DNA from 4 places in the Roseateles sp. GW821-FHT09G03 genome. Region 4 is predicted to be linked to each of the others. Evidence: predicted binding sites of a transcription regulator. Region 4 holds the regulator's gene; each other region holds the start of a gene.

Region 1 (5,155 bases), on a different contig from region 4:
TCGCTGCAGGTAGGGATGGACCATGCCGCCCTGGATGGGTCCGGGACGCACGATCGCGACCTCGATGACCAGGTCATAGAAGGTCTCCGGCTTCAAGCGCGGCAGCATGCTGCGCTGCGCGCGGCTCTCGATCTGGAACACGCCGATGGTCTCGGCCCGCTGGATCATCTCGTAGGTCTTCTTGTCGCCGTCCGGGATGTCCTTCAGTTCGAACGGATACCGCTCCCGTTTTCCGACGAAGTCCAGCGTCTTGCGGATCGCCGTCAGCATGCCCAGTCCCAGCACGTCGACCTTGAGCAGGCCGACCGCGTCGAGGTCGTCCTTGTCCCACTCGATGACGGTACGGTCCGGCATGGACGCGTTCTCCACCGGCACCATGCGCGTCAGCGGCCCGTGCGTCAGCACGAAGCCGCCCGGATGCTGCGACAGGTGCCGCGGGAATCCCAGCAACTCCGACGTGATCTCGACCAACTGGCGCACCGCGAGGTCGTCGGCCTCCAAGCCGGACTCGCGCAGCCGCTCGGCATCGATGGTCTGCCCGTCCCACCACTGGTGATTGCTGCACAGCGTGTCCAGCACCTCGGGCTCGAAGCCCAGCGCCTTGCCGACGTCGCGCAGCGCGCTCTTTACGCGGTACGAGATCACCACCGCCGCCAGGGCCGCGCGTTCGCGCGTGTACTTGCGGTAGAGGTACTGGATGACCTCCTCGCGGCGCTCGTGCTCGAAGTCGATGTCGATGTCCGGCGGCTCGTTGCGTTCCTTGCTGATGAAGCGTTCGAACAGCACCTGCATCCGCGCCGGGTCGACCTCGGTCACGTGGGTGCAATAGCAGACGATGGAGTTGGCCGCGCTGCCGCGACCCTGGCACAGGATGCCCTGCGAGCGCGCGAACTGGACGATGTCCGCCACCGTCAGGAAGTAGTGCTCGTAGCGCAGCTCCTCGATCAACGCGAGCTCGCGCTCGATCTGCTCGCTGGCCGCGGCCGGCACGCCCGCCGGCCAGCGCCGGCCCGCGCCCTCGTAGGTGAGCCGTCGCAGATGGCTGGCTGGCGTCTGGCCGTCGGGCACGACCTCGGAGGGGTAGTGGTAGCGCAGTTCGTCGAGGCTGAATTTGCAATGCTCGGCCACGCGCAGCGTCTCGGTGAGCAGGTCGGCCGGGAAGCTGAGCGCGAGGCGGCTGCGGTGGCGCAGATGCCGCTCGGCGTTGCGATCCAATGCCTGGCCGCACTCGGTCAGAGGCTTGCCCAGGCGCGTTGCCGTCAGCACGTCCTGCAGCGGCTTGCGGCTGCGCACATGCATGAGGGCGTCACCGACGGCCACCAGCGGGATCGCGGTCAGCGCGCCGGCCTCGCGCAGGCGCAGCAGGCGGATCTCGTCGTCCGCGTGCTGCGGCTGGTCGATGCCCAGCCAGCAACGTCCCATGAAGTGCGACAGCAGCCATCGCGCCATGGACAGTAGCTGCGCTGGCGTGGCATGCCGGTCTGGACAGGCGATCACGACGCAGTCGTCCAGCGTCTGCGGGCCGATGTCGGCGAGCGTGCAGCGGTAGGTGCCTTTCTCGGACGAACGCCGCAGCCGCGAGATGAACTGGCACAGGTTGCCGTAGCCGTTGATGCCGCAGGCCAGCACGACCAGCGTGAACGGGCCCTCGTCATCCGCGGCCTGACCGGTCATCGCGCCCACGGCGCGTCCTGAAGCGCCACCGGGCTCAATGAGGAACTGGCTCCCCACCAGCAGCTTCATGCCGTGCTGCTTGGCCGCCACGTGCGCACGCACCATGCCGGCCATGCTGCATTCGTCGGTGATTGCGAGCGCGGAATAACCGAGCTCCTTGGCACGCACCACGAGCTCCTCGGGCCAGCTCGCGCCCTTCAGGAAACTGAAGTTGCTGAGGCAGCGCAGCTCGGCGTAGTCGGGGAGTGCCGAGGCGTCAGAGGGGGCGGTCTCAGGCATACATCCCGTGGAGATACCACGCCTGCACGGGGTCCTTGTCGTCGCCCTCGTTCCCCGGCCCGGTCAACCGTTCCTGATAGACGGCCAGGACGCCGGCGTTCTCGTTGACGGCGATCCAGTAGTCGCGGGTGACCTGGCGGTGATGTTGCGCACCCTGTTCAGTGGCGGGCACACGGTCCCACCAGCCGCCTTCGACGCGATCCGGACCGATCAGCAAGGTCAGCGGGCCCTGGTAGTGCGGCCGGTGCTCGCGCACCGCCAACCTCAGCGGCGGATCGAGCAGGAAGGCAGGCTCCGGCACGTCCGGCGCGCGCACCGCCGCGTGCCGGCCCTTGCGGCGGGATGGCGTCCGCCCATCGCCGCAGGTCCGCCAGAGCGTCATCCATTCGGGTCGATGGTCGTCGGCGAGTACCGGCTGCAACACGCGCTCCGGCCCGAGCCGCGCGGCGATGCGCTCCAGCGTCAGGTAGAGCGTCTCGCCGGTGCGCACCACGTCGGGCAGCAGGGAGCCGCTGTCCTCGACCAGCGCCTGCACCCCGACCGCTTCCAGCCGCAGCTCGCCGACCGGCGCCAGCAACTGGGTCTTGGCGAGGTGCTCGGCCATCAGCCGGCAGAAGTGTTCGAGCTCGCGGATCGGCTCGGCCGTGCGCACGGTCAGGCTGCCGCCCTCGCCGGCGTCCTTGGCGCGCATCGAATCGTGCACCCAGTGCAGCGTCACGCCGGTGGCGCCGGCATGGCGCGCGGCCAGCCAGCCGCACAGCCGCATCAGCAGCGGCCGCGTGCCCATCAGCAGCGCGGGTGCATGGTCCTCGCGGCTGGGCAGCTCGATGCGGGCGTGGAAGTCCTCGGGCAGGGCGACCCAGGCGTGCGCCTCGGGGCGCAGCCCGTAGGCCTGGTCCAGCATCGTCAGCAGCGCCGCGCCGAAGCGCCGGCCGATGCCGCCGCGCGGCAAGGCCCGCAACTGGCCCAGGGTGTTGATGCCGGCGCGGCTCAGCGGCTCGGCGTGTTCAGCGCCGGCGCTCAGCGTCTGCAGCGGCAGCGGGTCCAGCACCGCCTGCAGCAGCCGCCCGCCCAGGTCGAGCACGCCGCAGCGCGCCAGCACCAGCGCGGCGGTGGCCGACGGCGCCCAGCCGATGCCGACGGCGCCCAGGTCGGGCGCCTCGTCGCTCAGGCGAGCCTTGAGCGCGGGCAGGCCCCGGAACAGGCGCAGACTGGCCTCGACCTCCATCACGACAGCGTCTTCCATCAAGGCCACGCGCGGCGTGAACTGCAGGCACCACACGGCCAGACCCGCCTGTGTCTCCGCACACACGCCCCAGGGATGGGGCGGCGGGGCGGTCGTCGGGTCCTCAAACGGTGCCGGCGGACGAGGCGGCAATACCAGTGCGACCCACAGCATGGGAGAACTCCGGGAACAGGGCGAGCGCAACGGGCTCGCCCGGGGAAAGGGCCTCGGCGTGGGTGACCGCCTCGGCGACTGGGACCGGAGCCGGCATGGGGGCCGGCAGGGGAACAGGCGCCACCGGACGCATCGTGCTGGGCCGCATCACGCGCGGCGTCAGCACGCGCTCAAGCCCGCCGGGGATCGAGGCCAGCCGCAGTGGGGTCTCGTGGGCGGGCCCCTTGCGCTTGAGGATCTGGACGTCCAGGGCCCAGTCGGCATCGATCGTCGCCAGCACCCGCAGCGGGGCCGGAGAAGGGTCATGGCGCGCCGCCAGCGGCCGGAACAGGAACACCGGCCCTTCGAACGACTGCGCCAGCACCTGCAGCCTTCGCAACTGCTCGGGCGCGGCCTGAGGCATCCAGGCCAGCACCGCGCCGGCGGCGTTGGACTTGATCAGCTGTTCGGTGCACCAGAGCCGTTCCGATGGCGCGCGTGCGTCGATCCAGACGAGGTGCCGTTCATCCAGCCCCAGGTGCATCAGGCCGGGCAAGTGGGGGCGCTTGGGCGGTCCGACCATCGCCACCGCGGCGCCGTCGGCGACCACGCGCCGCAGCGCCGGACCCGCCAGCCGCCATTCGGCCAGCGAGAACTGCGGCAGCAGCACCTCGGTCAGCTGGCGGCCCGGCCATCCACCGCCCGGGAGCTCGGCGTCGAGCGCGTCGAACCCGCTCGGCCAGACGGTGTCGGTGCCGCGGCCCAGCGCGTCACCGCGCCAGATCGCCTCTGCCACGGCGGGCGGAAGCGGGGCAAGAGGGGTGGACGGGGAAGGCATGGCGGGCGTCGGCGAGAGACAAAAACGCCGGTTGAGGAACCGGCGTGGAATTACTGTATTTGCATACAGTATAGGACGACGACAGGCCCGTCCAGGGCTGTTTCAACTCAACCCGGGAGAATGTCCGGAAGAGCCGCCCGGGGTCCCCTCAGGCACGGGCGAAGCGGGGAAGGTCAGTACGAATCTCGTCCCTCCGCGTGCTGGCGCCTCGAGGCTGACGCTCCAGCCCAGGTGCTCGGCGACGCGCTTGACGATGGCCAGGCCCAGGCCCGCGCTGCCGGCGCCGGCCGGGTCGACCTGCATGAAGCGGTCGAAGATCCGGTCGCGCACGGCCGGCGGGATGCCGATGCCGGTGTCCTCGATGACCACGCGGCCGGCCTCGAGCCGGATGTCGACGCGGCCCTGGTCGGTGAACTGGCAGGCGTTGCGGATCAGGTTGCCCAGCGCGATGGCCGCGAGCTCGGGCCGCGCCGGCACTTCCAGGCCGGCGTCGGCGGACGCGGCATGCAGCGTCATCTCGACCTCCTTGCCCTTGAGCAGCGGCCGGCAGCGCTCCATTTCCTGGCGCAGCAGCGGCAGCAGCGCGGTCGGCGGCGCGCCGATGCTGGCCGGATCGCGCGACAGCAGCAGCATCGCGACGACGCGCTCGCTGGTGTCGGCGGCCGTGCGCCGGATGCGCTCGGCCAGCTCGACCATGTCGTCGCGGTCGTGCAGGCGCGCCTTCAGGATCTCGGCCGCGCCCAGCATGACCGCCAGGGGGGTGCGCAGCTCATGGCTGACGTCGCCGGTGAACCAGCGCTCGCGGTCCAGGTAGCGCTGCTGCGCTTCGGTCTTGGCCGCGAAGGCGCGCGACAGCACGCCCAGTTCGTCGGTCGAGTCCAGCAGCGGATAGTCGCGCGGCGCGGCATCGGTCTCGACGGCGCTGGCCAGCGCGGTGACGGGGGCGACGATGCGGCTCGCGGTCAGCTGTGCCAGGAACAGCGCCA
Region 2 (5,155 bases), 430 kb from region 4:
CTAGGACCTTGATCTCCAGATCCTTGGTGATGGCAGGAAGACGGGCTCGGGACCGGAACGACTGCCTGACGTTCCTGACTTGCCACCCCACTGCGACCGTGATCGCGAAGCCGATCAGACCGACGACTGTGTTGAGGTCCTGGATCCACTGCGGGATCAGGCTGGGCGGACTGGCCGCGAGGAGGGCGGCCACCGCTGTGGCGAGGGCGGGAGACTGCATGCCTTCATGCTATGAGCGCTTCGGCGTATTGCGATCCACCCAGTTGCGGCTCTGCGACGATGACGGAGAGTGCGCACCAATGAGGGATTGAATCGATCGCGTCGGGGGATCCGCTCCGCCCGAAGGGGGAGCTCAGTCCCAGGCCTTGCGCAGCTTCGCGGCGACATCCATCGCCGGCTTCACGAGCTCCGGCAGCGGCGCCTGCGCCTGGTTGGCGGGGCCCACCTTCTCGAAGTGGCGCACCACCTTGCCGGGCAGGAAACGCGACACGCTCGCGTAGAGGTGCCGGTCGCCGTTGCGCGTCTGCTGCGTCACGTAGAAGCGCTGCGGCACCATCACCGCGAGGTGGTCCTTCGCCCGCGTCATCGCGACGTAGAGCAGTCGCCGTTCCTCCTCGATCTGAGCCTGCGCGCCCGTGCTCAGGTCCGAGGGCATGCAGCCGTCCACGCAGTTCAGCAGGTACACCGCGTTCCACTCCTGGCCCTTGGCCGAGTGGATCGTGGACAGGATCAGGTAGTCCTCGTCCTTCAACGGCACGCCGGACTCGTCGCTGCTGGCGTCGGGCGGGTCCAGCGTCAGTTCGGTCAGGAACCGCTCCCGCGAGCCGTAACCCTGCGCGATGCGCGTGATCTGTTCCAGGTCGGACAGTCTCACCGGCGCGTCGTCGTAGAGCCGCTCCAGATGCGGCGCATACCACTGCACCGCCTCTTCCAGATCCATCGGCCAGCTTGAGCCCGAGATGAGCTGCAGCATGAGTTCGCGCAACGCCGTCCACGAGGACGCCGCGGCGCGCGGCGGCTCGAAGTCGCGCAGCGCCTGCGCCGGGTCGGCCGCCGGCGCCATCGCATCGAGCAGCCGTCTCGCGCTCGCCGGACCGAAGCCCGGCAGCAGCTGCGCCACGCGGAAACCGGCCAGCCGGCCGCGCGGGTTCTCTGCCCAGCGCAGCACGCTCAGCACGTCTTTCACATGCGTGCTCTCGAGGAATTTCAGCCCGCCGAACTTGACGAACGGGATGTTGCGCCGCGTCAGTTCCAGCTCCAGCGGCGCCGCGTGGCTGGACGTGCGGAATAGCACTGCCTGGCGCGTCAGCTTCAGGCCCTGCTCGCGGCGCTCCAGCACCTTGTCCGCGACCCATTGCGCCTGCCGCGCCTCGTCGTCGACGGTCACCAGATGCGGCAGCTCGCTCGAGGCCTTGTCGGTCCACAGGCGCTTCTCGTGGCGCTCGCGCGCCATCGCGATCACGGCATTCGACGCGTCGAGGATCGTCTGCGTCGAACGGTAGTTGCGCTCCAGCGCGACCACGCGCGCGGGCGGATCGAACTGCGCGGGGAACTCCAGGATGTTGCGCACCTCGGCAGCGCGGAACGAGTAGATCGCCTGCGCGTCGTCCCCGACCACCGTGAGCCGGTCGCCCCGCGGCTTGAGCCGCTTCAGGATCGTCGCCTGCAGCCGGTTGGTGTCCTGGTACTCGTCGACCAGCACGTACTGGAAACGCTCGCCGAGCTCTGCGGCCAGCGTGCCGTCGCCCATCAGCTCCGACCAGTAGAGCAGCAGGTCGTCGTAGTCGAGCAGCTGCTGGTGCTGCTTCTCCTCGACGTAGGCCTTGAACAGGCGCTTGAGCTCGTCGTGGACCGCGAAGCACCACGGGAAGTGTTCCTGCAGCACCTGGTCCAGCCGCGCCTCGCTGTTGACCACGCGCGAATAGATGTTGAGGCAGGTCGCCTTCAACGGAAAGCGCTCGGTGGTCTCGGCCAGGCCGAGTGCCTGACGCTGCAGACCCATCAGGTCCTCGGCGTCGGCGCGGTCGAGGATGGTGAAGTTGGGTGCGAGGCCGATGCGATGCGCGTATTCGCGTAGCAGCCGCGCGCCCACGCTGTGGAAGGTGCCGGCCCACGGAAAACGCGGGGGCGCCTGCGTCGTGGCCAAGCCCAACGCGCGGTGCAGCACACGACCCGCGCGGCGCTCCATCTCGCCGGCGGCCCGGCGCGAGAAGGTCAGCAGCAGCAATCGCTGAGGGTCCGCGCCGGCCTGGATCAAGCGGGCCACGCGCGACGCCAGGGTCTTGGTCTTGCCCGAGCCCGCACCGGCGATCACCAGCAGTGGTCCGTGGCCGTCCTGAGCGGCTTCGCCGAGGCCATGCTCGACCGCCGATCGTTGTTCGGGGTTGAGGTCGGCGAAGACGTCGTTTGGCGTGTCGGCGAGGGCAACGGGGCACATGGCCGTGATCATAGCTGTATGCATTCACAGCCCCTCGCCGGGCACCGTGCCCATCGCAGGAGCGAGGTCAGCGAGTGCGTATGGGGCCGGAATGACTCTGGGGGTTCGCGGACGCGATGCCCCCTGAGTCGTGGAGAGCCCGCGCTTGGCCTTCCGTTGGCCTGCGTGCACGAGCGCCCGGCTTGCCGGAGGAATGTGCCTTGCCCATGATGGGACATGCTCCAGATCCTCGTCATCCTCAGCGCGCTGGCCATGCCCCTGGTGGCGTGGGCCTCCCAGCGCGGCGTCTTCGGCCCCGACAACGGCGCCATTTCCGACCGTTTCCCGACGCTGCTCGTCGCCGACGGCTACGCCTTCTCGATCTGGGGGGTGATCTTCCTGCTCGACCTGGTCTTCGCCGTGTGGCTGCTGCGCGGCCAGCCGGTCCCGGACCGGGAAGGGCACCGCGATTCCCATCGCTGCCACTGGCTGGTCGTCATCGGTTTCACGCTGACAGCGAGCTGGATGATCGTGTTCTCGCAGCAGTGGTTCGGGCTGGCGCTGGCCGTCATCTGGGCCGCGCTGGCGAGCCTGCTGTGGGCCTTGATGCTGGTGGCGCGCGCGATGCCGCGCGGCGCGCAGTCGTGGTTGGCCGTGTTCCCGCTTGCGCTGCATGCGGGATGGCTGTCGCTCGCCGCCTTCCTGGACACCGCGCAGACCGTCGTCGCCGCGCAGATGCTGCCGACGCAGGACCAGTTGCCCTGGACGCTGGTGCTGTGGGCGCTGGCCGCCTTGCTGCTGCTCGTCGCGAACGCGCGGCTGCACGCGCCGGGCACCGGCCCCGCGGCGCTCGGGTATGCCGGCGCCGCGGTGTGGGGCCTCGTCGGCGTGTACGTGAAGCAGACCGCCTCGCCGATGACCGGCTCCGACGGTTCCGCCTGGATCGCGCTGGCGCTGGCCGCGGTGCTCGCGGCGCAGACGATCTGGCTGCGGGTGAGACCTCTCGGCCCCACCGGCACGGTCACGCCAGGCGGCGCTCGTCCTTCGCGTCGAACAGATGGGCCGACTCCGCCGCCCATTGCAGTCGAACCGCGTCACCGACATTGAGGTGCGGATTGCCCGAGACACGCGCCGTCATCGGGCCTGACGGCGTATCCACCAGCAGGTAGGTCTCGGGACCGGTCGGCTCGCTCATCTTCAGCACGCCGGGCATGCCGCCCGCGCCGGCGTCGGTCGTCTCGGCCAGCCGGATGTGTTCCGGCCGCACGCCGTAGAGCACGCCGCCGGCCGCGTCGATCGAGGCCTGCTGCGCCGCGTTCACCGGCAGGGTCACGCCTTGCGCGGCCAGCGCGCCGCCGCCGTTGCGCTCGGCCTTGACGAAATTCATCGTCGGCGAGCCGATGAACTCCGCCACGAAGCGGTTGGCCGGCCGCGTGTAGATCTCTTCCGGCGTGCCGAACTGCTGAACGAGCCCGTCGCGCATCACCGCGATGCGGTCGCCCAGCGTCATCGCCTCGACCTGGTCGTGGGTGACGTAGACCGTCGTTGTCTTGGTGCGCTGATGCAGCAGCTTGATCTCGGCGCGCATCTCGATGCGCAGCTTCGCGTCCAGGTTGGACAGCGGCTCGTCGAACAGGAACAGCTTCGGATCGCGCGCCAGCGCGCGCCCCATCGCCACGCGCTGACGCTGGCCGCCGGACAGCTGGCCCGGCTTGCGGTCCAGCAGGTGGTCGATCTGCAGCATCTTCGCGACGCGCTGCACCGTGGTCTCGCGCTGCGCCTTCGGCACCTTGCGCATCTCCAGCCCGAAGGCGATGTTCTGCGCGACGTTCATGTTCGGATAGAGCGCGTAGCTCTGGAACACCATCGCGATGTCGCGGTCCTTGCTCGGCAGGTAGGTGACGTCCCGGTCGCCGATGTGGATCGCGCCCGAGGTCGGGTGCTCCAGGCCGGCGATCATCGCCAGCAGCGTCGACTTGCCGCAGCCCGACGGGCCGACCAGGATCAGGAACTCTCCGGCCTCGATCGACAGGTCGATGCCCTTGAGGATGTCGGCCGATCCGTAGCTCTTGCGGACTTGAGAAATGGCGAGCGCGCCCATGCTTGACTCCTTAACCCTTGACGGCGCCGGCGGTCAGCCCACGCACGAAATACTTGCCCGCGACCACGTAGACCACGAGCGTCGGCAGTGCGGCGATCAGCGCCGCGGCCATGTCCACGTTGTATTCCTTGACCGAGCTGGACGTGTTGGCCAGGTTGTTCAGCCCCACCGTGATCGGCTTGCTGTCGGCCCCGGAGAACACCACCCCGTACAGGAAGTCGTTCCAGATCGAGGTGAACTGCCAGATCAGCGTCACCACCAGGATGGGCGTCGACAGCGGCACCACGATGCGCCAGAAGATCTGCCAGAACGACGCGCCGTCCAGCGTCGCCGCCTTGATCAGCTCGTCGGGCAGGCCGGCGTAGTAGTTGCGGAAGAACAGCGTCGTGGAGGGCATGCCGGCCAGGATGTGGACCAGGATCAGGCCCCAGACCGAGCTGGCGATGCCCAGCGTGCCCAGCACCTGGCTCATCGGCAGCAGCACGACCTGCATCGGCATGAAGACGCCGAACAGCAGCAGCCCGAACAGCAGCTCGCTGCCGCGGAAGCGCCACTTGGTCAGCACGTAGCCGTTGATCGCGCCCAGCGCGGTGGAGATCAGCACCGCCGGCACGACCATCAGCACCGAGTTCATGAAG
Region 3 (5,155 bases), on a different contig from region 4:
CTGCTGCTGCTTGGGGCGGTGGCGCTGTTCCTCTGGAACGCCCATCGGCTCGGCCCGGTCGAGCAGATCGCCGTGCTTGCGGGACTGCTGGCGGGGCAGGTGCTGACGGCGCGCCTGTTATCACCCGCGGACCCTCTGGTTCACCCCTAACGGGGAACTGTTGCAATTTTGCGTCGGGCGTTATGGGTGCGTGCAACGCACTTCTATACTCCGCACACCTTGCAGTAAAGCCATTGAGCCAGACCGGCTGAAACCTCCAACTGGATGAAGGTGGGTATGAAAAAGATTGCATTCGCTGCGGCCATCGCGGCCCTTTCCGCTCCCGTGTTCGCGCAGAGCTCCGTCACGCTCTGGGGCCGTATCAACACCTCGGTGGAAAGCATCAAGACCGGCAATGCCGACCGTGTCGCCTCGGTGATCAACAACAACTCGCGTCTGGGCTTCAAGGGCACGGAAGACCTGGGCAGCGGTCTGAAGGCGAGCTTCGCACTGGAACACGGTCTGAACTCGGACGACGGTCGCCAGACCAATTCGGCGTTCTGGAACCGTGAAGCCAGCGTGCAACTGGCCGGCGAATTCGGCGCGATCCGCCTGGGCCGCTGGACCCCCGGCTCGTACTACGCCACGGCCGACTATGTGTCGATGCACAACCACGACACCGGCACGTCGGAAGACAAGCTGTACTCCGGCGCCGGCTTCACGCAGACCAACAAGGTCGGCTACTTCACCCCGAACATCAGCGGCTTCAACGGCGAGTTCACGCTGCATGCCGGTGAAGGCGTCGATCCGCGCGGCTACGACGTCGCTCTGAACTACGACCAAGGCCCGATGCACCTGGGTGCTGGCTACAGCAAGCAAGGCAGCGCCAAGCAATACGCCATCCGCGGCCTGTATGAACTGGGCGCTTTCACGTTCGGTGGCTACGCGCAGCGTGAAGAGTCGGGCACGCCGCAATCGCCGGGCGCCAAGGATTCGCGTTGGATCGGCCGCGCGGCTGTGATGTACACGCTGGGCCAGTCTGAATTCCACCTGAACGTCGGTGGCACCAAGGCCGGCGCTTACTCGTTCAACAACGGTCGTAACGGTGGCAAGCAATACACGCTGGCCTACAACTACAACCTGAGCAAGCGCACCAAGGTCTACGCGTTCTACACCGCCGTGGACGCGACCACCGCGAACAAGGTCAACGACCTGAACTCGTTCGCCCTGGGCATCCGCCACAACTTCTGATCTCCGGATCACGAAGCAGAAAGGCGCTCTTCGGAGCGCCTTTTTCGTTGTTGCAACGATGACTACAGACCCGTTGCCTGCGAGCCTGGCGCATTCATTCGAGGTCGAACAACTGCCCCGCCTGCTTTGGAGGCGCTACGCCGAGATGGCGATATGCCGCCAGCGTCGCGATCCGCCCGCGCGGCGTGCGCTGCAGGAAGCCCTGCTGGATCAGGTAGGGCTCGATCACGTCCTCGATGGTGCCGGGTTCTTCGCCGATGGCTGCGGCAACATTGTCCAGCCCCACCGGCCCACCGTCGAAGCGGTGCACCACCGCCTCCAGCAATTTGCGGTCCATCAGGTCGAAGCCCAGAGGATCGACGTCCAGCATTGCCAGCGCCTTTTCCGCAATCGTGCGGGTGATGGTGCCGTCGGCCTTGACGTCGGCGTAATCGCGGACGCGGCGCAACAGGCGGTTGGCGATACGCGGCGTGCCGCGCGAACGGCGCGCGACTTCGAGCGCTCCCTCCGGATCGATCGGCGCGCCGAGCAGCGAAGCGGATCGTGTCACGATGCGCCGCAATTCGTCGGCGGTGTAGAACTCCAGCCGCGCGACGATACCGAAGCGGTCGCGCAGCGGATTGGTCAGCATGCCGGCGCGCGTGGTCGCACCCACCAGCGTGAAAGGCTGCAGGTCGAGCTTGATCGAGCGGGCTGCCGGGCCTTCGCCGATCATGATGTCGATCTGGTAATCCTCCAGTGCCGGATAGAGGATTTCCTCGACGACCGGCGAGAGCCGGTGGATCTCGTCGATGAACAGGACATCGTTTCGCTCGAGATTGGTCAGGATGGCCGCCAGGTCCTTGGGCTTCTCCAGCACCGGGCCGCTGGTCTGGCGCAGGTTGACGCCCAGTTCTGCTGCGACGATGTGGCTCAGTGTCGTCTTGCCCAGCCCGGGTGGTCCGAACAGCAGCACGTGATCGAGGGCTTCGTGGCGCTTCTTCGCGGCGCCGATGAAGATCTCCAACTGTTCCCGAGCCTTGGCCTGGCCGACGTATTCGTCGAGCAGCTTGGGACGCAACGCGCGCTCGATCGCGTCCTCGTTCGGCGACGCGGGTTGTGCACTGATCAGGCGGGCCTGCTGCGGCGCGGGCGTGAAGTCGTCGGTCTGGATGCTCATGATGAGAGGGTACGCCGCGCGCGAGGGTTCATGACAGGTGCTTCATCGCCAGCTTGATGCCTTCGCTGACGCCGACGTCCGGCGGCAAGGTCTTAAGCGCGGTGCCCGCCTCCTTCTCGCTGTAGCCCAGCGCGACCAGCGCCTGCAGGATGTCGGCCTGCGCGTCGTTCGCCACGGACACCGGCAGCGACAGGTCGGGGCTCAGCTTGCCCTTGAGCTCCAGCAGCAGCCGCTCGGCGGTCTTCTTGCCGATGCCCGGTACCTTCACCAGACGGCCGGCTTCCTGCTTGGACACGGCCTGCGCCAGATCCCCGACCGACATGCCCGACAGCAGCGACAGCGCCATCTTGGGACCGACGCCGCTGATCTTGATCAGCAGACGGAAGGTGCTGCGCTCTTCGGCGGTGAGAAAGCCGAAAAGCACGTGGGCGTCCTCGCGGATGCTGAGGTGCGTCAGTAGCGACGCGCGCTCGCCCAGGCCCGGCAGGTTGAAGAACGTGCTCATCGGCACGTCGACTTCGTAGCCGACGCCTTGCACGTCGATGAGGATCTGCGGAGGCGATTTTTCCGCGATGACGCCGGTGAGCTTGCCGATCATGGGCGCGGATTATCCGCGTTCGGAAGCGATTCGACGGCGATTTGCTGGATGTTTGTCCAGTATTTTCCCGAGGCGCGCGAACGGCCCTCTGCCATTCGCGCGCGGGATGTTCAGTTCCTGCCGAAAAGCCCCAGGCGCTGGGCTTCCAGCGCCGCCTCGGCGCGCGAGCTCACGTTGAGCTTGCGGTAGATCTGCTTCACATAGTCGGCGATCGTGTGGCGCGACAGACCCAGCTGCACGCCGATCTCGGGCAGCGTGAACCCCTTGGCGACGCGCAGCAGCACTTCCGTCTCTCGGTCGGTCAGCGAGACCTCGTGCAGCACCTGCGCGGCCTGCGGCCGGCGTTGCGACGTGAAATAGGCGATGACCTTGCGGGCGATCGACGGCGACAGCGGCGGTTCGCCCTGGCTGATGCGCTGGAGCTGCTCGACCAGCAGTTCGCGCGACTGTTCCTTGAGCAGGTAGCCGAAGGCGCCGGCCTGGAGGGCGGGGAAGAGATGTTCGTCGTCGTCATGGATGGTGACGATGACCGACTGGACTTCCGGCTGCTTCTCGCGCAGCGCGGAGATCACGTCGACGCCGGAACCGTCCGGCAGACCCAGGTCCAGCAATGCCAGCGTGAAACGCTGCGAATTGACCTGCTGCAGCGCGTCCTGCACCCGCGAGCATTCAGTGACGACCGCGTTGGCGAACACCTGTTTGACCAGGACCTTGAGCCAGGCGCGGATTTCAGGAATGTCTTCAAGGAGCAGGATGTGGTTCATGGCGCGGATTCTTGCTCAGGATTGTCGTGCGGGCGGAGTGCTCGCTGACTTCACGCAACGGTACGGCTTTATGGAGGGGCTGACCATCCTGATCAACGCCGGACTGTGGCGCCGGCGGCAATGGATCACGCTGAACCGCGATCAGAGCGGGATCGTCAGGCGGATGACGGTGCCCCAGCCGGGTCCGGATTCGACCAGGCACTGGCCATGCATCTGCTTGGCGCGGGCCTTCATGCTGGCCATGCCGTGTCCCTTGTCCAAGCGACCTTCGAGCTCCAGCGGAATGCCCTGGCCGTTGTCCTGGATCACCACCGAGAAGTAGCCGTCCTGCGCAGAACAGCTGATCACGCAATGCGTGGCGCCGCTGTGCTTGATGATGTTGCTGACCGATTCGCGCAGGATGCGCGTCGTCTGGACGTAGGCGCGGGCGGGGAAGGTGTGTTCGATGTCTTCCGCGGGCGATTTCCACTCGGCCAGGATGTTGGCCTGGGCCAGGCGCGAGACCACTTCGGCGCGCCAGTCCCCCAGCGCGTCCAGCAGTTGCACCGGCTTGCCAGTCAGACCGCGCACCGACAGCCGCATTTCCTCCAGCGCCTCGCGCGCCAGCGTGGAGATCCGGTCCGACTCGCTGGTGTGGACGATGGTCAGCAGCTTGGCGCCCAGGTCGTCGTGAAGGTCCGCTGCGATGCGCTTGCGCTCGCGCTCGGTGACCTGCTCCAGCTTGGTTTCCGCGACCTGATCGAAATGTCGCTCCAGTTCGGCGATGCGTTCCTGCAGGCGCAACTCGCCTTGCAGGACGGCGAGCTCGGACTGTGTGAGCGCGCGGGCGAATTCGCGTACGCGATGCAGTCCCAGGCCAAGAAGACACAGCGGGCCGAAGATGCCGGCCAGGCCGCTGCCCGGCAGCACCCAGGCCGCGAGCACCGCGAGCACGCCGAAGCCGATCAGCACGCAGCTCAGGATGAAGTCGGACTGCGGGTATCGCTCCTCCAGCGTCGGCAGGAACATGTCCTGCCACAGATGCCAGAGGTGCCAGCCCATCGCGACCAGCAGTTGCGCGCCCAGCCACCAGAGCGCGAAGGTGGCGATGCGTGTTGCCGGCACCGGCAGCAGCAGCGCGGCGGGGAAGAGCAGGGCCTGCGCCAGGAGCGCACGATGCATGCGGCGGTCGCGACGACGCATTCGGCGCATCAGGTAATGGACGGCGCACCACAGCAGCCATGGCGCGAGGATCACCGCAATGCCGGTTCGCCACGACGACAGCGGCGCGAGGCCGACCGTGACGACCCATCCCGGCATCAGCGCGAGCAGCCAGCCGATGTGGCGCTGGGCACGGCGTTGCCAGATCAACAGGCCCAGCACGAAGGCCATCAGCACCATCGCGGATTGCAGGCCGTAGGCGAG
Region 4 (5,155 bases):
CGCCTGCACGACCAGCCGGCGCCTGCGGGCACGGACTGGCTGAAGCTCGATGTTCAACTGTGCTTCGCGCTCTATTCGACATCGCTGGCGATGACGAAGCTCTACAAGCCGCTGCTGGCTCCGCTGGGCCTGACCTATCCGCAGTACCTGGTGATGCTGGTGCTGTGGGAGACGGATGGGCCGAGCGTCTCCGATCTGGGGCAACGCCTGAACCTGGACTCCGGCACGCTCACCCCGCTGCTGAAACGGCTTGAATCGAGCGGCCTCATCGAGCGCCGCCGTGCAACGGCCGATGAGCGCCGCGTGGAAATCCACCTGACGTCCGCCGGCCGCGCCTTGCGTGAGCAGGCGGTCGCCATCCCAGAACACCTGGCATGCGCCAGCGCCTGCGGTCCCACCGAACTGGAGTCGCTGACAAGACGCCTGCATGAATTGCGTGGCAACGTACTGACCCACCTGGCACGCGATAACGCCGCCTCCAACGGGGATGGCAAGACCTGACCCCGAGCATCCGTTTTCACCCCCAACCCATCACCACCAAGGAGCCTCACATGGCCATCGAAAAAGCCCTCTACACCGCCACCGCCACCGCCACCGGCGGCCGTCAAGGCACCGCGCAATCGTCGGACGACCGCCTGAAGGTCCAGCTGTCCACGCCCAAGGCGCTGGGCGGCGACGACGGCGCCGGCACCAACCCCGAGCAGCTGTTCGCCGCGGGCTACTCGGCCTGCTTCATCGGCGCGATGAAGGCCGTCTCCGGCCGCAACAAGGTCGCCCTGCCGGCTGAAGTCTCGATCACCAGCGAAGTCGGCATCGGCCCCCACGCCAACAAGCCGGGCGCCTTCGGCATCGCCGTGTCGATGAAGATCTCGGTGCCGGGCATGGACCGCGCCGCGCTGGAAAAGCTGGTCGCCGACGCGCACGAAGTCTGCCCGTACTCGAACGCCACGCGCGGCAACATCGACGTCACGCTGACGATCGTCTGATCGTCCGGGTCCGGCCCGCTCCGGATTCACGATGAAAAAAAGCGCCGGCAATGCCGGCGCTTTGTCGTTGATGAGCGCCGCGGCGCGCGACGAGCTCAGCGGGACCGCAGCAGTGCGAGCAGCAATTCGATGCGCGCAGCCCACGGGGACAGTGCTGCCGCGGGCTCGTCGTTTGCGCCGACGATGCGTCCCTGCGCGCAACGCGTCGTGCGCCAGACCGGGACGCCCGCATCCTTCAGCGCCTGCACCGGCGCCTCCAGCGCCCGGTTCAGCGTGCCGTTCCCTGTACAGGCCAACACCAGGCCTTGGAGTCCGGCTGCGCGCCACGCGTCGAGCGAACGCGCATCGGCGCCCGCATGACTGGCGAGCACCTCGACCCACGGCCACCGCGACGCGTCTTCGGGCAGCACGCTCGCGCCCAAAGCCTCGCCTTCCGGCCAATCGCGGAAGCGGCGCACGATGCCCTCCTCCACCACAGCCAGCGGGCCGGCGTCAGGCCCGGCCTCGAAGGCATCGAGGCGGTAGGTGTGCGTCTTGCGCAGTTCCAACCCCGACCGGACCTGACCCGCGACCACCGCAACGACGCCGCGGACGCCAGCGGTCTCCGCCACGGCCACCGCATCGAGCAGGTTCTGCGGTCCGTCCGCTTGAATGGCCGTCGCCGGGCGCATCGCGGCCGTCAGGACGACCGGCTTCTCCGGCGCGAGCACGCGTTGCAGCAGGTAGGCCGTCTCCTCGAGCGTGTCCGTCCCGTGCGTGATCACGACGCCGCGGACCTCGGGGCGATCCAGATGCTCCCGCACCCGACGCGCGAGACGCGCCCAGGTCGCGTGATCCATGTCCTTGCTGTCGAGCTGCGCCAGTTGCTCAGCCTCGAGCGCCTTCGAGGCCAACGCGGGCACCGCGCCCACCAACGACTCGACCGACAGCGAGCCGGCCTTGTAGCCGACGTTGTCCGTCGCGCTGCCGGAGGCGCCGGCGATGGTCCCGCCGGTCCCGATGATCACGAGGGTCTGGGCCGCACTTTGCAATTTGTCGTCTCCTGTATAAAAATCCAGATGCTGGATGAATTCTCAGGCGGCTTTTGAACCCTCAAGGTCGCCTCGTCTTCGACATCCGCCCCTCAATGGAATAAAGGCTTGCTCGTGGACACACCGCCCAAACTCACTGCCCGACAACAGCAGATCTTCGATCTGGTCCGCGACAGCATCGAGAGCACCGGCTCGCCGCCCACCCGCGCGGAGATCGCGCAGCAGTTGGGATTCAAGTCCGCCAATGCCGCCGAGGAACACCTGCAGGCCTTGGCGCGCAAGGGCGTCATCGAACTGGTGGGCGGTACCGCCCGCGGGATCCGGCTGCCGTCGACGGCCCTGCGCCAGGTCAATCGCGCCCGGGAGCACAGCCAGTTCGCGTTGCCGCTGGCCAGCCTCGCGCAGTTGACGCTGCCGCTCGTGGGCCGCGTGGCCGCCGGCGCGCCTATCCTCGCCGAGGAACATGTCGAGCAGCACTATAGCGTCGACCCCTCGATGTTCTCGAAGGCGCCCGACTACCTGCTGCGCGTCAAAGGCATGAGCATGAAGGACATCGGCATCATGGACGGCGACCTGCTTGCCGTTCAGAAGATCAGCGAAGCGCGCAATGGTCAGGTGGTCGTGGCGCGCATCGGTGAAGAGGTCACCGTCAAGCGCTTCCAGCGTCATGCCGATGGGATCCGCCTGCTGCCCGAGAACCCGGACTTCGAGCCGATCGAAGTCACTTCCGATGAGGAGTTTTCGATCGAAGGGCTGGCGGTCGGTCTGATCCGCTCCGGCGGCTTCCACTGAATCCCGGCAGCGGCGTCGTGAGCGCGCGAAAGACGCACACCAAGGCGGCCTCGGCCGCCGAGTGTGCGACTTTGCGGCAGATTCCCAACATCGGGCCCGCGATGGTTCGGGATTTTGAACTGATGGGAATTCGCCAACCTGCGGATCTCGTGGGCGCCGACGCCTTCGCCCTGTATCAGCGAATTTGCAAGCTCACAGGCCAACGACACGATCCCTGCGTGCTGGATACTTATATGGCCGCCGTCGATTTCATGAACGGCAACGCTCCCCGAGATTGGTGGAGTTATACGGCGCAGCGAAAGCGCGAGTATCCAGATCTCTGATCACGGGACAAATCAAACGCACCAAAGAAAAAACCCTGCCGATTTGCATCGACAGGGTTTTAATGTTGGCGGAGTGGACGGGGCTCGAACCCGCGACCCCCGGCGTGACAGGCCGGTATTCTAACCAACTGAACTACCACTCCAGATACGACGCTATTGAGTGCGTCGATATCATTTGCGAACAAGTTTCGCTGCAAACCATCGATACCTTTCGGAACCGCGATGCAGCCAAGCCTTGTCGAACTTGGCGTCCCCTAGGGGATTCGAACCCCTGTAGCCACCGTGAAAGGGTGGTGTCCTAGGCCTCTAGACGAAGGGGACTGGACTTGCTTGTCTTGACTCGAACTGCGCGTACTCTGCAACCTCACACCCGAAGGTGCTCTGGTGGAGGTAAGCGGGATCGAACCGCTGACCTCTTGCATGCCATGCAAGCGCTCTCCCAGCTGAGCTATACCCCCGAATGCTTTCGCATCGAATCGGTACGCCGCCCGAGTCTCAACTGTGTTGGCGGAGTGGACGGGGCTCGAACCCGCGACCCCCGGCGTGACAGGCCGGTATTCTAACCAACTGAACTACCACTCCAGATACTCAAGATCTTTCGATCTATCGCATCAAACTTTTCCTGCTTTGATTCGATCAATTGCTTGATGTCATCGCTGCGTCGATTTCGTTACTGTACCTGATTTTGACAACGATCAAATCGATTTCCGAAGAATTTTTCGATTTTCTCGTTCAATCTCTGGTCAATAACCAAGTTCGAAACTTGGCGTCCCCTAGGGGATTCGAACCCCTGTAGCCACCGTGAAAGGGTGGTGTCCTAGGCCTCTAGACGAAGGGGACTGAACCTTCTTCTCTTGAACCGCGCGCCACGCAAACTGAAGTTTGGTGGAGGTAAGCGGGATCGAACCGCTGACCTCTTGCATGCCATGCAAGCGCTCTCCCAGCTGAGCTATACCCCCTTCGGGGATTCGATCCGGCTTCTTTTCAGCTTTTGAATTTCATCGGGGAGCTTGCGCTCCCCGTTTTGATTCATCGTTGCCGCTTCGAAGTTCGTTTCGAACGTCGCGCTGTTCAAGCGAGAACGAGAGTATAGATCGAGTTTTAAACGGAACGCAAGCGGTTCAACAAAATTTCTTTGTCGAAAAGTTCCAGCACCGCATCCACCGACGGCGTCTGCGAACGGCCACAGGCCAGCACTCGCACGGGAATCGCCAGTTGCGGCATCTTCAGACCGTGTGTGGCTATGGTTTCCTTGATGGCCCCACTGATGGCGGCCTTGTCCCACACCGCCAGCGCTTCGAGTTTGTCCGCGAAGGCCAGCACGGCCGGCTTGATCGCGTCGGTCAGGTGTTGGGCGCGATCAGTCTCGCTCGGGGTCACTGGCGACACATACATCGCCAGCCAGTCAGTCAGCGCCACCGTCGTGCTGCAGCGGTCCTTGAACAGGCCGCACATCGCTTCCAGGCGCTCCGGCGCGGCCAAGCCCCGCTTGGTCAGCTGCGCCGCGACCAGCGAGGCCAGCCGCGCATCGTCGGCCTGCTTGATGTAGTGCGAGTTGACCCATTCCAGCTTGGCCGGATCCCATTGCGCGGGGCTCTTCGAGATGTGGCTGCCGTCGAACCACGACACCAGTTGCGCCACGCTGTAGAGCTCGTCGTCGCCGTGGCTCCAGCCCAGTCGCGATAGATAGTTCAGCATCGCCTCGGGCAGATAGCCGTTCTCCTCGTACGCGGTGACGCTGACCGCGCCACGGCGCTTGGACAGCTTCAGGCCGTCGTCGCCCAGGATCACGGGAATGTGGCCGAACGCCGGCAGCGCCGCGCCCAGTGCGTTGAAGAGGTTGATCTGCCAGGGCGTGTTGTTGATGTGCTCGTCGCCACGGAAGACGTGCGTGATCTTCATGTCCCAGTCGTCGATCACGACCGCGAAGTTGTAGGTCGGCACGCCGTCGGGACGCAGCAGGATGAGGTCGTCGATCTCGCGGTTGTTGATCGTGATCGGCCCCTTGACCAGGTCATCCCAG

Evidence for each region. The regulator LexA, encoded in region 4, represses DNA repair genes until DNA is damaged. The targets are predictions, from matches to a motif close to ACTGTATNNNNATACAGT.
Region 1: a site for LexA is predicted at 4,222-4,239, ahead of imuA (translesion DNA synthesis-associated protein ImuA). Genes of this name have one in related genera too.
Region 2: a site for LexA is predicted at 2,451-2,468, ahead of AC07OZ_RS00085 (ATP-dependent helicase). Genes of this name have one in related genera too.
Region 3: a site for LexA is predicted at 3,031-3,048, ahead of ruvA (Holliday junction branch migration protein RuvA). Genes of this name have one in related genera too.

What each region holds. Positions count from the first base shown of each region.
Region 1 covers NZ_JBWKOK010000009.1:208,864-214,018, reverse strand. The annotation lists gene AC07OZ_RS26610 (error-prone DNA polymerase) at 1-1,953, opposite strand, end outside; gene AC07OZ_RS26605 (Y-family DNA polymerase) at 1,946-3,352, opposite strand; gene imuA (translesion DNA synthesis-associated protein ImuA) at 3,303-4,169, opposite strand; gene AC07OZ_RS26595 (sensor histidine kinase) at 4,272-5,155, opposite strand, start outside.
Region 2 covers NZ_JBWKOK010000001.1:24,305-29,459, forward strand. The annotation lists gene AC07OZ_RS00080 (hypothetical protein) at 1-220, opposite strand, end outside; gene AC07OZ_RS00085 (ATP-dependent helicase) at 353-2,437, opposite strand; gene AC07OZ_RS00090 (TspO-related membrane protein) at 2,654-3,523, shown strand; gene AC07OZ_RS00095 (ABC transporter ATP-binding protein) at 3,438-4,517, opposite strand; gene AC07OZ_RS00100 (carbohydrate ABC transporter permease) at 4,528-5,155, opposite strand, start outside.
Region 3 covers NZ_JBWKOK010000012.1:30,704-35,858, reverse strand. The annotation lists gene AC07OZ_RS28550 (sterol desaturase family protein) at 1-150, shown strand, start outside; gene AC07OZ_RS28545 (porin) at 277-1,230, shown strand; gene ruvB (Holliday junction branch migration DNA helicase RuvB) at 1,325-2,389, opposite strand; gene ruvA (Holliday junction branch migration protein RuvA) at 2,418-2,987, opposite strand; gene AC07OZ_RS28530 (response regulator) at 3,098-3,751, opposite strand; gene AC07OZ_RS28525 (sensor histidine kinase) at 3,893-5,155, opposite strand, start outside.
Region 4 covers NZ_JBWKOK010000001.1:456,250-461,404, reverse strand. The annotation lists gene AC07OZ_RS02090 (MarR family winged helix-turn-helix transcriptional regulator) at 1-501, shown strand, start outside; gene AC07OZ_RS02085 (organic hydroperoxide resistance protein) at 552-986, shown strand; gene AC07OZ_RS02080 (asparaginase) at 1,082-2,017, opposite strand; gene lexA (transcriptional repressor LexA) at 2,132-2,809, shown strand; gene AC07OZ_RS02070 (helix-hairpin-helix domain-containing protein) at 2,827-3,132, shown strand; tRNA gene AC07OZ_RS02065 (tRNA-Asp) at 3,199-3,275, opposite strand; tRNA gene AC07OZ_RS02060 (tRNA-Glu) at 3,378-3,453, opposite strand; tRNA gene AC07OZ_RS02055 (tRNA-Ala) at 3,515-3,590, opposite strand; tRNA gene AC07OZ_RS02050 (tRNA-Asp) at 3,638-3,714, opposite strand; tRNA gene AC07OZ_RS02045 (tRNA-Glu) at 3,897-3,972, opposite strand; tRNA gene AC07OZ_RS02040 (tRNA-Ala) at 4,016-4,091, opposite strand; gene gltX (glutamate--tRNA ligase) at 4,234-5,155, opposite strand, start outside.